DNA from 4 places in the Arthrobacter sp. AG258 genome. Region 3 is predicted to be linked to each of the others. Evidence: riboswitches for the same ligand, from Rfam matches in the RefSeq annotation. Region 3 holds a riboswitch; each other region holds the start of a gene.

Region 1 (4,331 bases), on a different contig from region 3:
GACGCGACGGGCGCGGATCTTTCCGCGGTCGGAGATGAACTTGCGCAGCAATGCTACGTCCTTGTAGTCGATGACAGTGATGTCAGCGGCCTTCAAGGGGTTGGACTTTGGTTTGGGCTTACGGAGTTCAGCCTTAGCCATCGTGGAGCTCCTATTCTAGGGAGCCCGTGGATATTGATCCACGGGATGGTGGTGGTCCGACGGCGGCAAAACCTTGGGTGCCTTGCGGCTCCCGGGCATTCCCGGCATCGGGCCGTTGTTTGGGTTTTAGAAGGGAGGTTCGGAATCGGGGCCGTTGCCCCAGCCGCCTGCATTGGACACGCCGGGCGTGGCCCAGGGATCGTCCTGTGCAGCCTGCTGGTTGCCGCCGCCCCAGCCTCCACCGGAGTTGCCGCCCTGGTTTCCACCAGGGTTGCCGCCTCCGAAGCCACCGCCGCCGTTGCCGCCGCCGAAGCCGCCCCCACCCTGTCCGCCGGAGCGCTGGGTGCGGTTGACCTTGGCGTTGGCGTAGCGCAGGCTGGGGCCGATTTCGTCGACCTCAAGCTCGATGACAGTGCGCTTTTCGCCTTCTTTTGTTTCGTAGGAACGGCTCTTCAAGCGGCCGGTGACGATCACGCGCATGCCCTTGGTCAGGGATTCGGCGACGTTCTCGGCAGCTTCACGCCAGACCGCGGCGCGGAGGAACAGGGTCTCCCCGTCCTTCCACTCGTTGGACTGGCGATCAAAGGTGCGGGGGGTGGAAGCGATGGTGAAGTTCGCTACTGCGGAACCGGACGGTGTGAACCGCAATTCCGGGTCATTGGTGAGGTTACCGATGACCGTAATGGTGGTCTCGCCTGCCATCTACTGCCTCCTTGTTCGATCCTGGGTGAAGAGTGCGTTCCTGCGGGGTAAAGAATGAATTTTGGTGCTGATTACTCAGCAACAACCTTCTGCTCTTCGGGGCGGGTGATCTTGGTGCGCATGATGGTCTCGTTAAGAGACAGCTGGCGGTCAAGTTCCTTGGCGGTTTCCGGCTTGGCGGTGAAGTTCACCACGGCGTAGATACCTTCGGACTTCTTCTTGATCTCGTAAGCCAGACGGCGACGGCCCCAGATGTCAACCTTTTCGATGGTTCCACCATCGTTGGTGATGACGTTCAGGAACTTCTGAAGCGACGGCTCAACGGTACGCTCTTCGACCTCGGGGTCGATGATTACCATCAATTCGTAAGGACGCATATGTGAACCCACCTCCTTTGGGCTAAGCGGTTACGGCATTTCCGTAACAGGAGGTTCATTTGCGATTCCGCGCAGTGCCTTGCCACCAGTACGGAGGCAGGACGCAGCACAGACTTCAATATCCTAGTGCATCTGGACCTGATAGGCGATTCGCGCTTGACTCAAGGCTAGCCGCGTGATGCGGCAGGAGCAGCCCGACCGGACACGTATGTGGAAAACGCAGGAGTGTGCCGGTCGCCATTAGACGTCTATGCGGTGCACCGCGGGACGCCACGCCCACCGCGCCGCTTCCGTTACCCAATTGTGATTCCACAGGGATTTTCGTGTACGGTCTTCGGGTGGGCCGCCCCAGCCGGCCCCAATCCCGGAAGACGCCCAACTCTGCCGCTTCCGCGATCCCTCAGGTTCCAAGGCAGAGGCGGGGGACCCAAGTGTCACGGGTATGGCTCCCGCCTGCCCTCGGGGTGAAGCCGCGATCCGCGGCCGAATGGCAGCATTCGAACCCGACAGCTAACCCCGCCGGCGTTGAGAGGTAAATTCCCCATGCCCGCATCCCGCAAATCGAGCGCCAAACGCGCCCGCCGTCATCAGAATGAGACCCCATCGGCCGGGCTCCGTCAGTTCTTGACATCCAGAGATTCCCGCCGCCTGCCCTTGGCCGCCGGCCTGGCAGCAGCCGTCCTCGGCGCAGCCTCCCTTGGCCTCGGCGTCGCCAACGGCAATGAAGCTGCCGACGTATCCCGGGTGGCCAGCGCCGCCGGGGCCGGCAGCGAGGTACAGGTCCAGCCCACCCCGTCGGCCGCAGTCCAGTCCGCTCCGGCGCCCGCCCCGGCACCGGCAGCCGCACCCGCGCCCGCACCAGAGCAGGCTCCGGCCCAGGCGCCGGCTCCCGCGGCACCCGCCCCGGCTCCGGCCGTGGCGGCTCCTGCACCGCAGTCCCCCATCGCCGTGGCACCAGCCTCGGCACCGCTGGCCAACAGCGGGACGCCCATGCCCGCAGGGGTCCCCGGAAACTGGACCATGACCTTCGCTGACGAGTTCAACGGTTCAGGCCTGGACAGCGGTAAGTGGTCCAACTGCTGGTTCTCCCCCAACTGCGGAACCATGAACAAGGTGGCCACCAGCCCAGCCAACGTCTCCGTGGCCAACGGCAACCTGGCCCTCAGCCTTGCCTCCTCGTCTTCCGGGTCCTTGGTCTCCACGAACCCGAAGGGTGGAGCGGGCACCGGGTACCAGTTCACCACCGGGTACGTCGAGGCCCGCATCAAGTTCCCCGGCAACGCCAACGGCCTCTATAACTGGCCCGCGTTCTGGACCACCGGGCAGTCCTGGCCGGCCACCGGCGAGAACGACATCGCGGAGGTCCTCCAGGGCAAGATGACCGTGAACTACCACTCCGGCTCCGGGTCACACAACCAGGGTGGCGTCGGCGGCAACTGGGCCAACGAATACCACACCTTCGGCTTGCACCGGATGGCCAACTCGTCGGACGTCTACTTCGACGGCGTGAAGGTCAAGTCCTACCCCACGGACGACGGAAACGCCCCGCAGTACATCGTGCTGAACGTCGGCGCTTCCTCGACGAACCCGGTGTACGGCCCGCAGTCCCAACTCCTGGTGGACTACGTCCGCGCCTGGCAGTAGCCGGCCACGCGCCCCCTTGGAAAGGGCGACGGCGGGACTTCCCGCCGTCGCCCTTTTTTGGCTTCCTGCGGTTCCCCACAAAGTTGCCCAGAGCAACCCTGCCACCCGAGTGTGATCCAGTACACTCTTGCAATGAAGCTCCTGTACGTGACGGAAAGCGTGCCAAACCGGGACCCGCAACTCGGTGATGGAAGCTCCATGATCCCGTACGAAGTGATCCTTCACCTTCCCGCGGATGTTGCCGTCACGCTGCTGACGTTTTCCGGCCCTGTCCCGGTTCCGGCGGAGGTCCGGGCCCGCTGCGAAACCGTCCACGAACTAGCCCCGCGGGACGACCCCGCCGCATTTGTCCGCTCCTTCGGCGGCCTCGCCGGCCTGGGAAAGCACCGGCGCTCCACCCCGTCAGCGCGGGCAGCGGCAGCCACCCTGTCCGGCAGCAGAGAGGCCACCCTCATCCATGGCCCGCACGCCCTCTTCCTTTCGCATCATGTGGCCGGTCCCGTGGTGCTGCAAACGGTGGACCCTTGGTCCATCCGGGCCGCCATGGACACGGATATTGCCCGCTCCCTCCGGCCGGCCTACCGGCTGCGCGAGCACCTCGCCGAACGGGCGGAACGGTCGCTGCCCGCCAGGGCGCGGCTGCTGACCGTCGGGGCACAGGACGCTGCAGCCTGGTCCGCGAAGCTCGGCCGGTCCGTGAAAAGCATCCCCAACGGAACCAGCGTGGCCGCGGGGCCGCGTCCGGACCGGAAGGCGCCGGTGGTCTGCTTCGCGGGCAGCCTCAACTACGCCCCCAACGTGGACAGCGCCACGGTCCTGGCCACCCGTATCGCTCCCCTCGTGTGGCGGGAGGTCCCGGAGGCACGGTTCGTCATCGCCGGGCGGCAACCCACAGCGGCAGTCCAGGCGCTGGCCGGTCCACACATCGAAATCCTGGCCAACGTGCCCTCACTCCCGGATGTCTTCAAGGGGGCCGACGTCGCCGTCTTCCCCGACGAACACGGCGTAGGCATCCGAAACTCCGTGCTTGAGGCCCTTGCCGCCGGGCTGCCTGTAGTGGCCTCCCCGGTGGCGGCACGTGAACTTCCGCCGCACCCGCTGCTCACCGTCGAGGCCGGCCAGGACGCAATGGTCCGCAAGGTCGTAGAACATCTCAGGGCACCCCGGCCGCCGCACGTAACCCCCGGCGGCCTACTGGACCAGGCCGCCGGCGCCGTCCGGTCCTGGGACACGGTGGCCGCGGAGTACTTGGCCGAAGTGCGGGCGGCCGTGGCCGTGTCATCCCCTGCCGGGGACTTATCCGGCACGTCAAGGCAACTGTGACCTACGCGCCCGGCGAGCTGGAACGCAGGGGAGTCCGGGGAGCCTTGTGGCAGGGGCTGGCCTTTGCCTCCGGGCGGATCATTGTGCTGGTCACCACCGTGGTGCTGGCCCGGCTCCTCTCTCCTGAAGAGTATGGCCTCGTAG
Region 2 (4,331 bases), on a different contig from region 3:
TACTCCCCATTGCTCGGCGACGGACGCGCGCTCCTGCTGGGGGAAGTCACGGACCGCGCCGGCCGCATGCTGGACATCCACCTCAAAGGCTCGGGGCGCACCCCCTTCGCCCGCGCCGGGGACGGCCGGGCCGTCGTCGGGCCAATGCTGCGCGAGTACGTTGTCAGTGAGGCCATGCACGCCCTGGGTATTCCCACCACGCGCTCCCTCGCCGTCGTGGCGACGGGGCGGCAGGTCCGGCGCGAGGGCATGCTGCCCGGTGCTGTCCTGGCACGGGTGGCCAGCAGCCACTTGAGGGTTGGGAGTTTCCAGTACGCACGGGCCACGGAGAACATGGACCTGCTCAAGCGGCTGGCTGACCACGCCATCAGCAGGCACTATCCGGACGCTGCAGTCGCCCCAAACCCCTATCTGGCACTGTTTGCGTCCGTCTGTTCCGCCCAGGCCGGGCTGGTGGCCCGGTGGATGCTGGCGGGATTCGTGCACGGGGTCATGAATACGGACAACATGACCATCTCAGGGGAAACCATTGATTACGGCCCGTGTGCGTTCCTGGATGCCTTCGATCCCGCCGCCGTGTTCAGTTCCATCGATGTCAGTGGCCGTTACGCCTACGCCAACCAGCCAGTCGTTGCCGAATGGAACCTTGCCCGCCTTGCCGAGGCAATGCTGCCGCTCGTTGACGAAGACGAGGACAAGGCTGTTGCTGCAGCGGTGGAGGTGCTCGGTGGATTCCGTGGACAGTACAGCACGGCGTGGACGGGCGGCATGAAAACCAAACTGGGTCTTGCCGCTGGAAACGCCAGCGACGACGCCTTGTCCAGCCTTATTGACGATGTGGTGGCCATCCTCAAGGACGGCCCGGTGGATTACACCCTGTTCTTCCGTAACCTTGGCAGGGCGGCCCGCGGCGACCTGCGCCCGGTGCGCGGGATGGTGATGGATTTGGCCGGCTTCGACGCCTGGTCGGAGCGGTGGTTGGCGCTGCAACCCGACGCAGGGCTGATGGACAGCGTCAACCCGGCGTACATTCCACGGAACCATCTGGTGGAGGAAGCCCTCGCCGCCGGCACGGAGGGAGATCCTGCCCCGTTGCAGCGCCTGCTTCAGGCCGTGACCGATCCTTTCACCGAGCGGGCCGGGCTGGAACGCTACATGGACGGTGCCCCGGCGGACTTCGGGACCTATACGACCTTTTGCGGGACCTGATCCGACGACAACAGGAGGGTGCCAACCGGAGACCCGGCTGCCACCCTCCTGTTGGGAGCAGGCTTTACTGCGCGAAGACTAGGCGACGCGGACCACTGAGTAGCCGCTGAGCCAGCTGATGGAGTGCACCTGCGTGGTGTAGCCGTTGACGCCGCCACTCACAACCTGGCCGTTGCCGGCGTAAACGCCCACGTGGCCCGAGGTGATGATGAGGTCGCCGGGTGCCGGGCTCCCGACCACGCTGCCGTACTGGAAGAACTGCGTGGGAGCCAGGTCGCCGACGCTCTTGCCGACGGAGCGCAGGGCCTTTTCAACCATGGCGGTGCAGTCCTGGCTCACGCCGACCTGGCCGTAGGCGGAGGCCAGGATGGCAGCACCGGTCCCGCTGCCGGTGGTGGACGCCACCGGCGTTGCTGATGCGTAGGACATGTTCATGCCGGTGTTCGCCGGTGCGGTGGCGGCTGCCGCCTGGACGGGGGCCGCTGCCGGCGCCGGGGCAGGTGCTGCCACGTAGCCGGCGCCGGGGATCTGGATCTGGTCACCGGGGTAGATGATGGACGACAATCCCAGGCCGTTGGCAGCCAGGACGTCATTGAGGCTGACTCCGTACGCGGCCGAAATCGCGCCGAGGGTGTCCCCGGAAACGACGGTGTGGACGGTTGCTGCCGCGGCTGCCGGAGCAGTTGCAGGAGCTGCGGCGGCCTGGACGCTGGCCTGCTCAGTGGTGTCCGCGCCCGTCACGCCCGCATGGGCCGGGGCGCCGACGCCGAACGCGATGCCGGACGCGGCGGCAACAGCGAGGGCCGGACGGCCAAACGAACGGGCCTGTGATTTGGCCGTCACGGCGAGTCCCTCGAGCGCAATGGAGCGGACCGGGGTCGCGCGGTGGCGGGCAGTGCTGAGATTCTTTGACACGATTGATCGCCTCTCCCATGCCTGCGGGGTGAGCTGTCGGGTTCGGGTTGGAGATACCCGGCCGAACATATCTCCGCGGTGGGCGGAGGAGCTGTCCGACTTAACCCCAAGACCTGAAAGGTCGTGGAAACTTGGTTCCCCCGTCCCTGCCAGCATGAATGCGGTTGAATCCCGGTATCAGCGGCAGGGCTCGGCAAACTGATGGGAGTGTCCCGTTTGGGGAGGGACACCAGAAGACCATAACCCGCCGACCCTCCCATTGTCACGTTTAGATAACATGCGAGGTTCTTCTCTCGTATTCAACCAACGATTGGATGGGTCCGATCCACCCACGCCGGGCTCCCGCCGGTCCGGCACCGGACCAAACGGGTAACAAAGCAGGCACGGCCGCCTTTCCGCTCCGGCGTGCCGCCGGTATGCTTCGGGACTATGCCCCTGTTCGTGACCATGCCCACGTCCCCACTGGTGGGGGGACTGCTCGCCATCGCAGTGGCAGCGGCCACGGTCCTGCCTGCCACGGCAGACGAGCCTGCACCTCCCGGTGGGTATCCGTCCTGGGCTGACGTGCAGCAGGCGCAGTCTTCCGAGGCAGCGAAAGCGGCAGAGATCACCACCATCAATGGGCTCCTGGACGGCCTCCAGACCCAGGCTGAAGCCGCCGGTAACACGGCGGTCCGGGCAGCGGCCGACTACGCCGCAGCCGACGCCGGGCTGCAAGCGGCATCGGTAAGGCTGGATTCATTGTCCGCCCAGGCTGCCCGCGCCAACGACGAACTGGCCCGGCATCGCAAGGAAATCGGAGCGCTTGCCGTCCAGGCGTACAAGACGGGCGGGACCAATACCGGATTCTTCGTGGCCCTTGATGCCCTGCGGAACAACAGCGTCCAAGGGCTCAACCTCGTCCAGCTGGTGGGCGACAAGACTGCTGCTCTGGTGGAGAAAACTGCGGCTGCCGGAAAAGTTGCCGCATCCCTGGCAGAGCAGGAAAAAGTGGCCCGCACTGAGCGGGAACGACTGTCCGGGGAAGCAAAAGCCAAACTGGACGCAGCCCGCTCCGCCCAGGACGCGCTTGCCCGGCAGGTAAATGACGAACAGCAGCACAGCACCGAACTGACCGCCCAGCTGGCCTCGCTGAAGGGAACGACGGCGGCACTTGAGGGGGAGTATCGCCAGGGCCAGGCGGCGCTGGCTGCCTATGAAGCGGCCCAGGAGGCCAAGCGCGCCGCTGCGGCGGAGCAGGCCCGCCGGCAGGCCGAAGCCGCGGCGCAGGCTGCCGCGGCCGCAGCCCGGCAGCCCAAACCCGCGGCTGCAGCTCCGGCCGGCAACGAGGCGGTACCGGCCCCGCCGGCCGACCCGGTTCCCGGCAGTCCGCCGCAGCCTGCCGTGCCCGGCCCGCCGCCCGTCGTCGTTCCCTCCGTCCCGGGCGGTGCCGTCAATGATCCTGCCGGCGCCAAGGCCTATGCCTCGGGACGCCTGGGTGCCCTCGGCTGGGGCGCCGACCAGTTCCAGTGCCTGTCCCAGCTGTGGACCAAGGAATCCGGCTGGCTGACCACGGCCACGAATGCCTCATCCGGGGCCTATGGCATAGCCCAGGCCCTGCCGCCGGGAAAGTACGCCAGCGCCGGAAGCGACTGGCTGACGAGTTACCGGACGCAGATTGACTGGGGGCTCGGCTACATCCGCGACCGCTACGGGTCCCCGTGCGGCGCCTGGAGCCATTCCGTCGCCCTGAACTGGTACTGACTGACGCGCTAGGCTTTCCGCATGCCAGATTTCGAACGGTTCAGGGTGCTGCTCGAAGAGGAACGGGCCCGGAGGTTGGCCCTGTTGCCGGCGCTGCGGGCTGATATCGACGCGGCCAACGCGGCCCGGCAGGACTCCAACGTCGATGACGAACACGATCCCGAGGGCGCCACGATCGCCTTCGAACTGTCGCAGGCGTCGGCATTGTTGAAGCAGAGTTCAGCCGGGCTGGACCAAGTGGAGGCAGCCCTGGAGCGGCTGGCCAACGGCACCTATGGAACCTGTGCGGTCTGCGGCGAGCCCATTGCGGCCGGCAGGCTCGAGGCGCGGCCCTGGACCCCATTCTGTATCCTTCATGCCTCTGCGGGGCGGGGGCGGTGACCGAGGTGCCCGACGTCGCGGCTGCTGCTGAATTTATCGACCGGACCCTTCAGAACGAGGGTGCCTGGTACCGGGCCGACGAG
Region 3 (4,331 bases):
CCTCATCGGCAGCCCCGCGGGACGGAGGGCTGCCGGCGGAAACGTCGCCCACAACAACCGTGCGGCGGGCACCGGCAGCGGCGTCAAGGGTCCATGCCAGGAGGGTTCTTCCCCGGAGGACCAACGATTGCTTGGGTACTCCACCCAGCCGTGATGATCGGCCGCCCGCCAGGATCAGGGCGTCAAAGATCAACGGGTCCGTTTGCACCCACCCAGCCTAGCGAACAGCAACCGGCCTGGAAGCCGCTTGTCAGGCGGCGCGCTCGGGAAGCAGGAATGGATCCCAGGCGGGGGTTGGCTTCTCCAGTTCCTTGATCTGCCAGATGGTTCCGTGCGGCGGCTCCGGCACGAAGCGCAGGGTCCATCCCATCTCGCCGGGGGTATGGTCACCCTTGACGTTGTTGCACCGCAGGCAGGCAGCCACGAGATTCTCCCAGGAATCGGCTCCGCCCCGCGATTTTGGGTGGACATGGTCGATTGTGTGCGCTGCCTTTCCGCAATATGCACACTTGTGCCCGTCACGTCGAAGCACACCACGGCGGCTGACGGCCGTTGAGTGGTTGTACCGCGGGCGGATGTAGCGGTTGAGGAGGATCACGGACGGGCGGCCCAGGACGTCAGTGGGGCCCACCACGGGATCATCCCCCTCGGCCACCACGCTCGCCTTGCCTGTGAGCACAAGCACCAGCGCCCGGCGGAAGGTGATAACCGCCAGCGGTTCATATCCAGCATTCAGAACGAGAGTGCGCATGCACGTACCTCTTCACGGCCGCACCCGTCAGGGGCACGAGGGCCGGCTGCCCTCGGCATGTCCGGGCTATGGATCGACATCACAAGAGTAAACAGAGAATTGCAATATCAGGTAATCGGTATGCGCGGAGGCCGGATCCCCACCCCGGTGGCGGGAGCCGGGATGCACGCAGAATGGCGGGATTTAAACGGGAAAAGACCCCCGCCTCAAGGGCAGGGGTCCTTCCGGGCACATCTTATGCGGCGCCGCGTGCGGCGGGCGGCAGTGGTTACCGAACGTGGATGAAGACCGGTCCGGAGCCAACGTTGGCGCTGAACACAACGGTGTCGTTGCCGTTGAAGCCGCCGTGGACGGCCATCCCGTTTCCGGCGTAGACGGCGATGTGGGCCATTCCTCCGCCACCGTCGGCGTAGTAGATGAGGTCGCCGGGCTGGGCCTGGGATGCGGACACCCTGTCACCCAATGACAGGTAACCGGCGGGCCAGTCGTGGAAGTGGATGCCGACGGCAGCCAATGCGTTGGTCACCAGCATGGTGCAGTCCTGGTGTACGCCAAGCTGGGCGTAGGCAGCGGACAGGATGGCAGCACCCTTTCCGCTGGCGGAAACCTGGGCGGCGGGGGCAGCCGTGGCATCGGCAGTTGCAACCTTGGCAGTCACCTTGGGAGCGGCAACGGCCTGGGCAACGGGAGCGGGAGCGGCTTCCTGCACCGCAACCTCGGGCTCGGGAGCCGGTGCCGGAGAGGTGGTAACGGCCGGCTTTTCGAAGCTGATGGCAATGGTGGAAGCCGCTGAGATCGGAGCGTCGACGGCGGATTCAACTTCCATGGCGGATGCCGGAGCCGAGTCGCGCTTGACGTTGGTGTCGGCTGCGTTGGCTGCGATGCCGCTGGTCAGGACCAGGCCGGAAGCTGCAGCGATTACTGCAGCCTGGCGGCCCATGCCGCCGGCGTTGTCGCTGACAGCCTTGGCAATGATCGCGATCGAGTTGGTTTTGGTGACCTCGGCGCGGTGCCGTGCGGTAGCACGAGTCGTCATCAGTTCTCTCTTTCGTTTTCCTCTGGACCGCGGTGGCCTGTCCGAGGGGGTTGGATGCGCCGGCATCTTGGGGGTACGCCGGCGCGTCCCGAACGGGGATGTTGGTTTCTAGCGAAAAAGCTTTGGGCAAAGAAATAGCCCTTGGAGCGTGGAGCCCAAGAACTACTTGTTCAGGTGGTAGTACGTGGAAGTACCGGTGGCTGCGGGAGAGTGGAGCATGGTTCCCTGCGACGGGTTGAGCGCGCTGATCATCATGCCGTTGCCGACGTAGATGCCGACGTGTGCGCCGCCGTTCTGGACCACGAGGTCGCCCGGCTGGGGGGTGGAGGTGGGGGTCATGATGCTCCACGCGTTCGTGCGGGGAATGCTGATTCCAGCCTGCGCGTAGACCCACTGAACGAAGCCGGAGCAGTCCCAGCCGTTGGGGGTGGTGCCGCCCCAGACGTAGGGGTGGCCGATGCCGGTGTAGGCGATCGCGGCGATACCCGAGGTGGCTGCGGACGAAACGGCTTCCACTGCCTGTCCGGCCTTGGACGCCTCCTGGCCGGCAGTGGTGGCGGTGCGGTCCGCGGACGCGGTGGACTGGGTGCGCACGGTTTCCACCTTCGGGGCGGCGGTGGTCTTGACCGCCGGACGCTCGAAGGAAACGGTGGCCGTGGGGGCCGCGGTGACAGCAAGGGCGGTCTGCGCGGAACCGGACTCCGTGGAGGCCGAGATGCCGGCAGTGGTGTCCGCGGCGTTGGCCGGCAGGCCCATGCTCAGGATGAGGCCTGAAGCCGCTGCCACAACGGCAGCCTGGCGGCCCACGGTCCCGGCATTGGCGCTTACGGCCTTGGACATGGCGTCCAAGGGGTTGGCGCGAACCGTTTGCGCACGGTGGCGCGCAGAATTATGGCGTGAAGACACGAAGGTAGCCTCTCCCAATGCCTGCGAGGTGAGCTGTCGGATTCGGATGGGAGTCACCCGGCCACTTCGCTTCCTGGGAAGCTCATGACTTAACCCCAAGGCCTTCCAGAACGCAGAAGGCCAAAATTGGTTCCCCCGCCCCTGCCAGACGATGAAATGCGAACGGACCTTGAGCGGTGGCAGAGTTAGGCAATCCACTCAAGAGCGTCAACTTCGGAAAAGTTGACGCGAGTTAGACGGTACAGCAGTTTTGCTTCAATGTCACATTCAGGTCACGGCGGGTCACGGCGATCTGGGAGTGCGCAATCAAACGGTTACAGCCAGCCCATCGGATCGACCACTTCGCCGTTGACCTGAACTTCGAAGTGCAGGTGGCAGCCGGTGGACGCCCCGGTGGTCCCGCTCAACGCCACGACTTCGCCGCGGGAGACCGTTTGGCCCACCTTGACGTTGAAGGACGAGAGGTGGTTGTACGTGGTCTCCAGGCCGTTGCCATGGTCGATCACCACCCGGTTTCCACCGCCGAACTGGTGCCAGCCGGCGAAGGTCACGGTTCCTGTTGCGGCTGCCAGGACGGACGTCCCGCACTGTGCCACGAAGTCCTGTCCGCGGTGGAAATCTCCGGTGCCGCCGGTGATTGGGCTGACCCGGTAGCCGAAGGGCGACGCGGTCACGAGGGATGCCAGCGGCGCGGCCAGGGTCCCGGCGGAAGCCGCACGCGTTACCGATCCGGCCGACTGGGCGCTCAGCAGTTGCTTCAGCTTCCCGTCGGGGTCCGCCTGCGTTACGACGGCTGAGCGGCTGAAGTCGATCTGGGCGCCTACATCCGCGGAAATCTGGGGCTGGGGGCTGACTGCGGAGGCGGCCTGGGGTGCGATTCCGGCCGCATCCGTCGCCATAACGGGGCTGGTGGCGGGCATGGTCACCGTGAGCACCAGGCCGGTGGCGGCGAGGGCGATGCCAGCCTTTTGGCCGATGCCGCTGGCCGCGGCAAAGTCGGTGATTTGCCGGAACGGACCCCGGCGGCGGCGTGCATCCCGTTGCGGGTCGCGGGGGCGCTCCGCGGCGGCTACTTCGACAACCCGGGGTGCCTCAGGGGGGCCCGCCGCGCGACGGCGGCCCCGGGAGGTCTGCATGGTCAAGAAGGGTTCCTCTCTGGAATAGCCTGCGGAGTTAGCTGTCGGATTCGGGTCAGAGAGATCAAAGACCCGGTCCGTCATGGGCAAACTTCTACACAGGGATATTCCCGGAAGAATCCTTCACTGGAGAGGCTTGCTGCTGACGGACTTCACCCCAAGGCAGTCCCCCGCTGCCGGTTGTGGTTCCCCCGCCTCTGCCAGTAACGACTCGTACACCTGGCCCGCTGGCAGAGCTCGGCTCCGGATCAGGTAACGCTTAAGTATCAACGCTGGGTTCCACTATAGGGGCTTAAGACCCTAGGTAACAATTCCGTTATCTTTGCTTGGAATCCCCCGGGTGGGGTATGGAAACGCGGCGTCAGGCCTGGTTCACGGCGACGAAAACGTGTGCCGCCACCTCGGGAGGCAGCTCCAGCGCGCCCTCGATTCCCGCCACCCGTACCGAAATGTAGTCACCGACGCGTTCCAGGGAGACAGACGCGCCGGGCCGGATACCGCC
Region 4 (4,331 bases), on a different contig from region 3:
CACGGCGGGCGCGGTGTTCATCATCGCCATGGGTTTGAGCAGGGTCTTCCTGGGCCACCACTGGCTCACGGATGTCATGGCGGGCTGGCTGCTGGGTCTCACCTGGGTGGGTGTGGTGATTATGGCCCACCGGCTGTTCCACATTGTCCGCAGGCGGGAACACGTGGGTGCGGCGCCGTCGTTCGACCGTCCCATCGTCAGGGACGTGGTGGCCGAGGAGCTGCACGACGGCGAACACTCCGGACCCGGCAAAGGCAGCGCCGGATGATAGTTTTAGGGGATGCGCACTCTCGTTGTTGACCACCCCCTGGTCGCCCACAAGCTCACCGTCCTGCGGGACAAAAACACGCCGTCGCCGGTCTTCCGCCAGCTGACGGAGGAGCTGGTGACCCTCCTGGCCTATGAGGCCACGCGGGAGGTCCGCACCGAGCCCGTCACCATCCAAACGCCCGTCAGCACCACGGTCGGCACCGCGTTCACCAAGCCCACGCCGCTGGTAGTTCCCATCCTGCGCGCCGGCCTGGGCATGCTGGAAGGCATGACCAAGCTGGTGCCCACCGCCGAGGTGGGCTTCCTGGGCATGGCCCGGGACGAGGAAACCCTGGACATCATCACGTATGCCGAGCGCCTCCCCGAGGACCTCACCGGCCGCCAGGTCTTCGTCCTGGACCCGATGCTGGCCACCGGCGGAACCCTGCGTGAGGCCATCAAGTTCCTCTTCAAGCGCGGCGCCTCCGACGTCACCTGCATCTGCCTGCTGGCGGCCCCGGAGGGCCTGGCCAAGCTGGAGGAGGAACTGGGCGACGCAAACGTGCACATCGTCCTGGCCTCCATCGACGAGAAGCTCAACGAGAAGTCCTACATTGTTCCCGGCCTCGGCGACGCCGGCGACCGCCTGTACGGGATCGCCGGGTAGGTTCCACCCTTTTTCAAAACCGTTCCCGCCGCTAGCCTGTGCGGATGGACTGGAAACTTGAACTTGTCTTTGTCCCTGTATCCGATGTGGACCGCGCCAAGGATTTCTACGTCAACAAGGTTGGCTTCAACGCCGACTACGACGAACGCCCGTCGGAGTCGATCCGCTTCGTGCAGTTGACGCCACCCGGCTCCGCCTGCTCCATCTGCATCGGCGAAGGGCTCACCGACGCTCCGCCCGGCACAGGATCCAACCTCCAGCTGGTGGTCAGCGACATCGAGGCTGCCCACCGCCAACTCAAGGGCAACGGCGTGGACGTCAGCGACGTGGATGTGCAGCAGTGGGGCCACTTCCTGTACTTCGCCGATCCGGACGGCAACAAGTGGTCTGTCCAGTACATCCCCTGGCGGAACGCCGGGCCGGGCGACGTCCGGGGCGCCGGTTAACGCAAACCGCGGGCCGCATCGACATGATGCGGCCCGCGGTTTGCGTTGCGCCCGGTGCTGGTGGTGCCTAGTACCAGTTGTGTGCCAGGTGGAAGTTCAACGCGCCGCAGGGCGAGGCGTAGCTCTTCTTGATGTAGTCCAGGCCCCAGTTGATCTGCGTGCGGTAGTTGGTCAGGTAGTCGGCGCCTGCGCTGGCCATCTTCTCCGCCGGCAGCGACTGGACGATGCCGTACGCGCCGCTGCTGGCGTTGGTGGCGGTGGTGGTCCAATCGGATTCCTTGGTCCACAGCGTCTGCAGGCACTGCATCTGGTCCGGTCCCCAGCCAAAGGAGGACAGCTGGCTGGCGGCGTAGGCCTGGGCGCCCGCGGGATCGTTAACCGCGACGGCGGGAGCAGGCTCAGGTGCGGGGGCCGGCGCAGGTGCGGGTGCTTCAGCAGGCGGGGCGGCGGGAGCGGGCGCGGGGGCCGGCTCCGCGGCCTGCGGTGCCACGCTGATGGCGGAAGGAGCAGGATTAGCGGCCGGGTTGGACCGGATTTCGCTCTTCTCGATGCTCATCTGGGCATCCGCCGCCGACGTGGAAGCGCTTGACCCGGTGGACGACGCCTGGGTCATGCTGTTGGTCGCCTGGCCTGCCGCGCCAACGCCAACCAGCACCGCGCATGATGCAGCGAGGACCGCAACACGCCGGCCCACGGTGGTCTTTTTGGCGGGCTGGGGTTTGGCCCGATGTTTTGCCTTGGTTTGCAGGCATGGTTTTGCCATGGATTTAGACATGATTGATCGCCTCTCACACCTGCGGAGTTAGCTGTCGGGTTCGGATGAGGGCATCCGGCCGCACGGAAAAAACACGTGCTGGCTTAACCCCAAGGGCAATCATTGCCCGGGACGGTGGGTCCCCCGCCTCTGCCGTTGCTCAAGCGGAATCCGGGAAGCGGCAGAGCTTGGCGTCAACCCGGGATATGCGGCCCGAACGGGGACCGCACCCAATCGACGGTACAGGAAGATTGCGCATTAGTCACATTTGGGTAACGGAAGTCACGAATCATGGCGCGTCGATTTGCTGCAGGCGGATCCCCGGCGCCGGGTTATCCCGCCAGGATATAGACCGTGGTCCCGCCAATGTTTTGCGCCGGGAACGTGGACTCCACCCACTGTGCAATCCGGGTGGAGGCGTCAAAGCCGCTGCTGGACATCATGGTCCCGCCGGCAATGAAGTAGTGGATCCGGCCTTGGGAGACCAGCGCTTGGAACTGTTCCAGCGTGGGGGAGGGGTCGGTGCCGTTGAAGCCGCCCACGGCCATCACCGGCAGTTCCGTGGCCAGTTGGTAACCTGCGGCATTGTTCGAACCGACTACTGCCGCTGCCCAGGTGTAGTTTGAGGCACCGTCCTTCAATGCGGCCACGAGCCCGGCCGACGGCGTGGGCGCACCCAGAAGGCCGCCCATCCCGCCGGCGCGGCCACCGGTGGCACCCTGACCGCCCTGCGCTGCCCCGCCCTGGCCTGCTGCCCCGCCCTGGCCGGCACCCTGGCCTTGTCCGGCCTGGCCTTGTCCGGCCTGGCCTTGTCCAGCCTGGCCGTTCAACTGCCGGGACGTGCCGCCCGCGCCAAACCCGCCGGTCCGGTTTCCGCCGAACCCGCCCGGGCCGCCGAACGACGTCGCCGGTCCGGCGCTGACAATGGCCCCGCTGTGCGCCGTCGCCGCCGTCGACATGGAGAAGGCCAGCGGGCCGGCCAGCGATGCCGCAATGGCGAGCGCCGTCGTCGTCCGTTGCACGGAGCGCAGGCGGATGAACCTGTTCAACCCTGTTCCTGCTGCGGCCGCAAGGCCTGCAGCCAGCACCACCCAGCGCAGCCACGGGCCGTAGGCGGATGTGGTTCCCAGCAGGGTGAATGCCATCAGGGCTGCCGCGGCCACTGCGGCGGCCAGGAAGACCGCCGCTGCGGCCTGCCGCCGGTGCTGCCAGAGAAGTACCGGGCCCAGGCCGGCCAGGGCTGCGATCCCGGGCGCCAATGCCACCGCGTAGTAGGGGTGGATGATGCCCGCCATGAAGCTGAAGACCAGGCCGGTCACCAGGACCCAGGAACCCCAGATGAGCACCGACGCCCGGACGGCGTCAGTCCGCGGCGCCCGGCGTCCCACCCACAGCAGGCCGGCAGCAAGGATCAGTGCGGAGGGCAGCAGCCACGCGATCTGGCCGCCAAATTCGCTGTTGAACATCCGCAGCAGCCCGGGAACGCCCCAGCCGTTGGCGCCGCCCACGCTCCCTGTCTCGTCGCCCGTCAGCCGGCCGAGGCCGTTATAGCCGAGGGTCAGTTCCAGGATGGAATTGTCCTGCGAACCACCAATGAACGGACGGTCCGCAGCCGGGATGAGCTCCACGACCGCCAGCCACCAGCCGGCCGCGGCAAGCATCGCGGCACCGGCGGCGAGCAGATGCAGCAGCCGCCGGCCCAGCCTGGCGGGCGCCGCGACCAGGTAGGCGAGGGCAAACCCGGGAACCACCAGCAGGACCTGCAGCTGCTTGGCAAGGAACCCGAAGCCCAGGAAAACCCCTGCCAGCAGGAGCCAGCGCAGCCTGTCCTCCTGCACGGAGCGGAGCACCGCATAGGCCGCGGCGGTCATAAGCAGCACCAGCAGGGCGTCCGGGTTGTTGAACCGGAACATCAGCGTGGCCACGGGCGTCAGTGCCAGCGCAACGGCGGCCAGCAGCCCTGCCCGGTGGGCGAGGCGCGGATCACCGGTGGCCGGTGCCGCGGCCCGCCGGACGGCCAGGTACAGCAGCCAGGCGGTGCCGACGCCCATCAGGGCTTCAGGAACCAGGATGCTCCAGGAGCTCAGGCCGAAAATCCGGACCGACAACCCCATGATCCACAGGGACGCCGGTGGCTTGTCCACCGTGATGGAATTGGCGGCGTCCGAGGAACCGAAGAACCAGGCCGCCCAGTCCTGCGATCCGGCCTGGGCAG

What was found. Region 3 has a riboswitch for cyclic di-AMP ahead of DFO47_RS18055 (C40 family peptidase). Riboswitches for the same ligand answer to the same signal wherever they lie in the genome.
Region 1: linked by a shared signal. The riboswitch ahead of DFO47_RS16920 (glycoside hydrolase family 16 protein) and the one ahead of DFO47_RS18055 (C40 family peptidase) in region 3 are both predicted to bind cyclic di-AMP.
Region 2: linked by a shared signal. The riboswitch ahead of DFO47_RS10845 (LysM domain-containing protein) and the one ahead of DFO47_RS18055 (C40 family peptidase) in region 3 are both predicted to bind cyclic di-AMP.
Region 4: linked by a shared signal. The riboswitch ahead of DFO47_RS19365 (hypothetical protein) and the one ahead of DFO47_RS18055 (C40 family peptidase) in region 3 are both predicted to bind cyclic di-AMP.

Annotation. Positions count from the first base shown of each region.
Region 1 is NZ_SOBI01000008.1:115,419-119,749, forward strand. Features, by position in the region: gene rpsR (30S ribosomal protein S18) at 1-141, opposite strand, end outside; gene DFO47_RS16910 (single-stranded DNA-binding protein) at 268-843, opposite strand; gene rpsF (30S ribosomal protein S6) at 915-1,220, opposite strand; cyclic di-AMP (ydaO/yuaA leader) riboswitch at 1,583-1,759, shown strand; gene DFO47_RS16920 (glycoside hydrolase family 16 protein) at 1,845-2,864, shown strand; gene DFO47_RS16925 (glycosyltransferase) at 2,997-4,187, shown strand; gene DFO47_RS16930 (lipopolysaccharide biosynthesis protein) at 4,184-4,331, shown strand, end outside.
Region 2 is NZ_SOBI01000004.1:349,847-354,177, reverse strand. Features, by position in the region: gene DFO47_RS10850 (protein adenylyltransferase SelO) at 1-1,209, shown strand, start outside; gene DFO47_RS10845 (LysM domain-containing protein) at 1,288-2,124, opposite strand; cyclic di-AMP (ydaO/yuaA leader) riboswitch at 2,128-2,300, opposite strand; gene DFO47_RS10840 (lytic transglycosylase domain-containing protein) at 2,554-3,867, shown strand; gene DFO47_RS10835 (TraR/DksA C4-type zinc finger protein) at 3,889-4,248, shown strand; gene DFO47_RS10830 (DNA alkylation repair protein) at 4,245-4,331, shown strand, end outside.
Region 3 is NZ_SOBI01000009.1:156,900-161,230, forward strand. Features, by position in the region: gene DFO47_RS18040 (NTP transferase domain-containing protein) at 1-208, opposite strand, end outside; gene DFO47_RS18045 (HNH endonuclease) at 251-751, opposite strand; gene DFO47_RS18050 (NlpC/P60 family protein) at 1,020-1,787, opposite strand; gene DFO47_RS18055 (C40 family peptidase) at 1,950-2,627, opposite strand; cyclic di-AMP (ydaO/yuaA leader) riboswitch at 2,698-2,895, opposite strand; gene DFO47_RS18060 (M23 family metallopeptidase) at 3,008-3,829, opposite strand; cyclic di-AMP (ydaO/yuaA leader) riboswitch at 3,840-4,082, opposite strand; gene DFO47_RS18065 (metal-dependent transcriptional regulator) at 4,191-4,331, opposite strand, start outside.
Region 4 is NZ_SOBI01000011.1:33,206-37,536, forward strand. Features, by position in the region: gene DFO47_RS19350 (phosphatase PAP2 family protein) at 1-268, shown strand, start outside; gene upp (uracil phosphoribosyltransferase) at 281-916, shown strand; gene DFO47_RS19360 (glyoxalase superfamily protein) at 961-1,362, shown strand; gene DFO47_RS19365 (hypothetical protein) at 1,430-2,137, opposite strand; cyclic di-AMP (ydaO/yuaA leader) riboswitch at 2,141-2,303, opposite strand; gene DFO47_RS19370 (glycosyltransferase family 39 protein) at 2,449-4,331, opposite strand, start outside.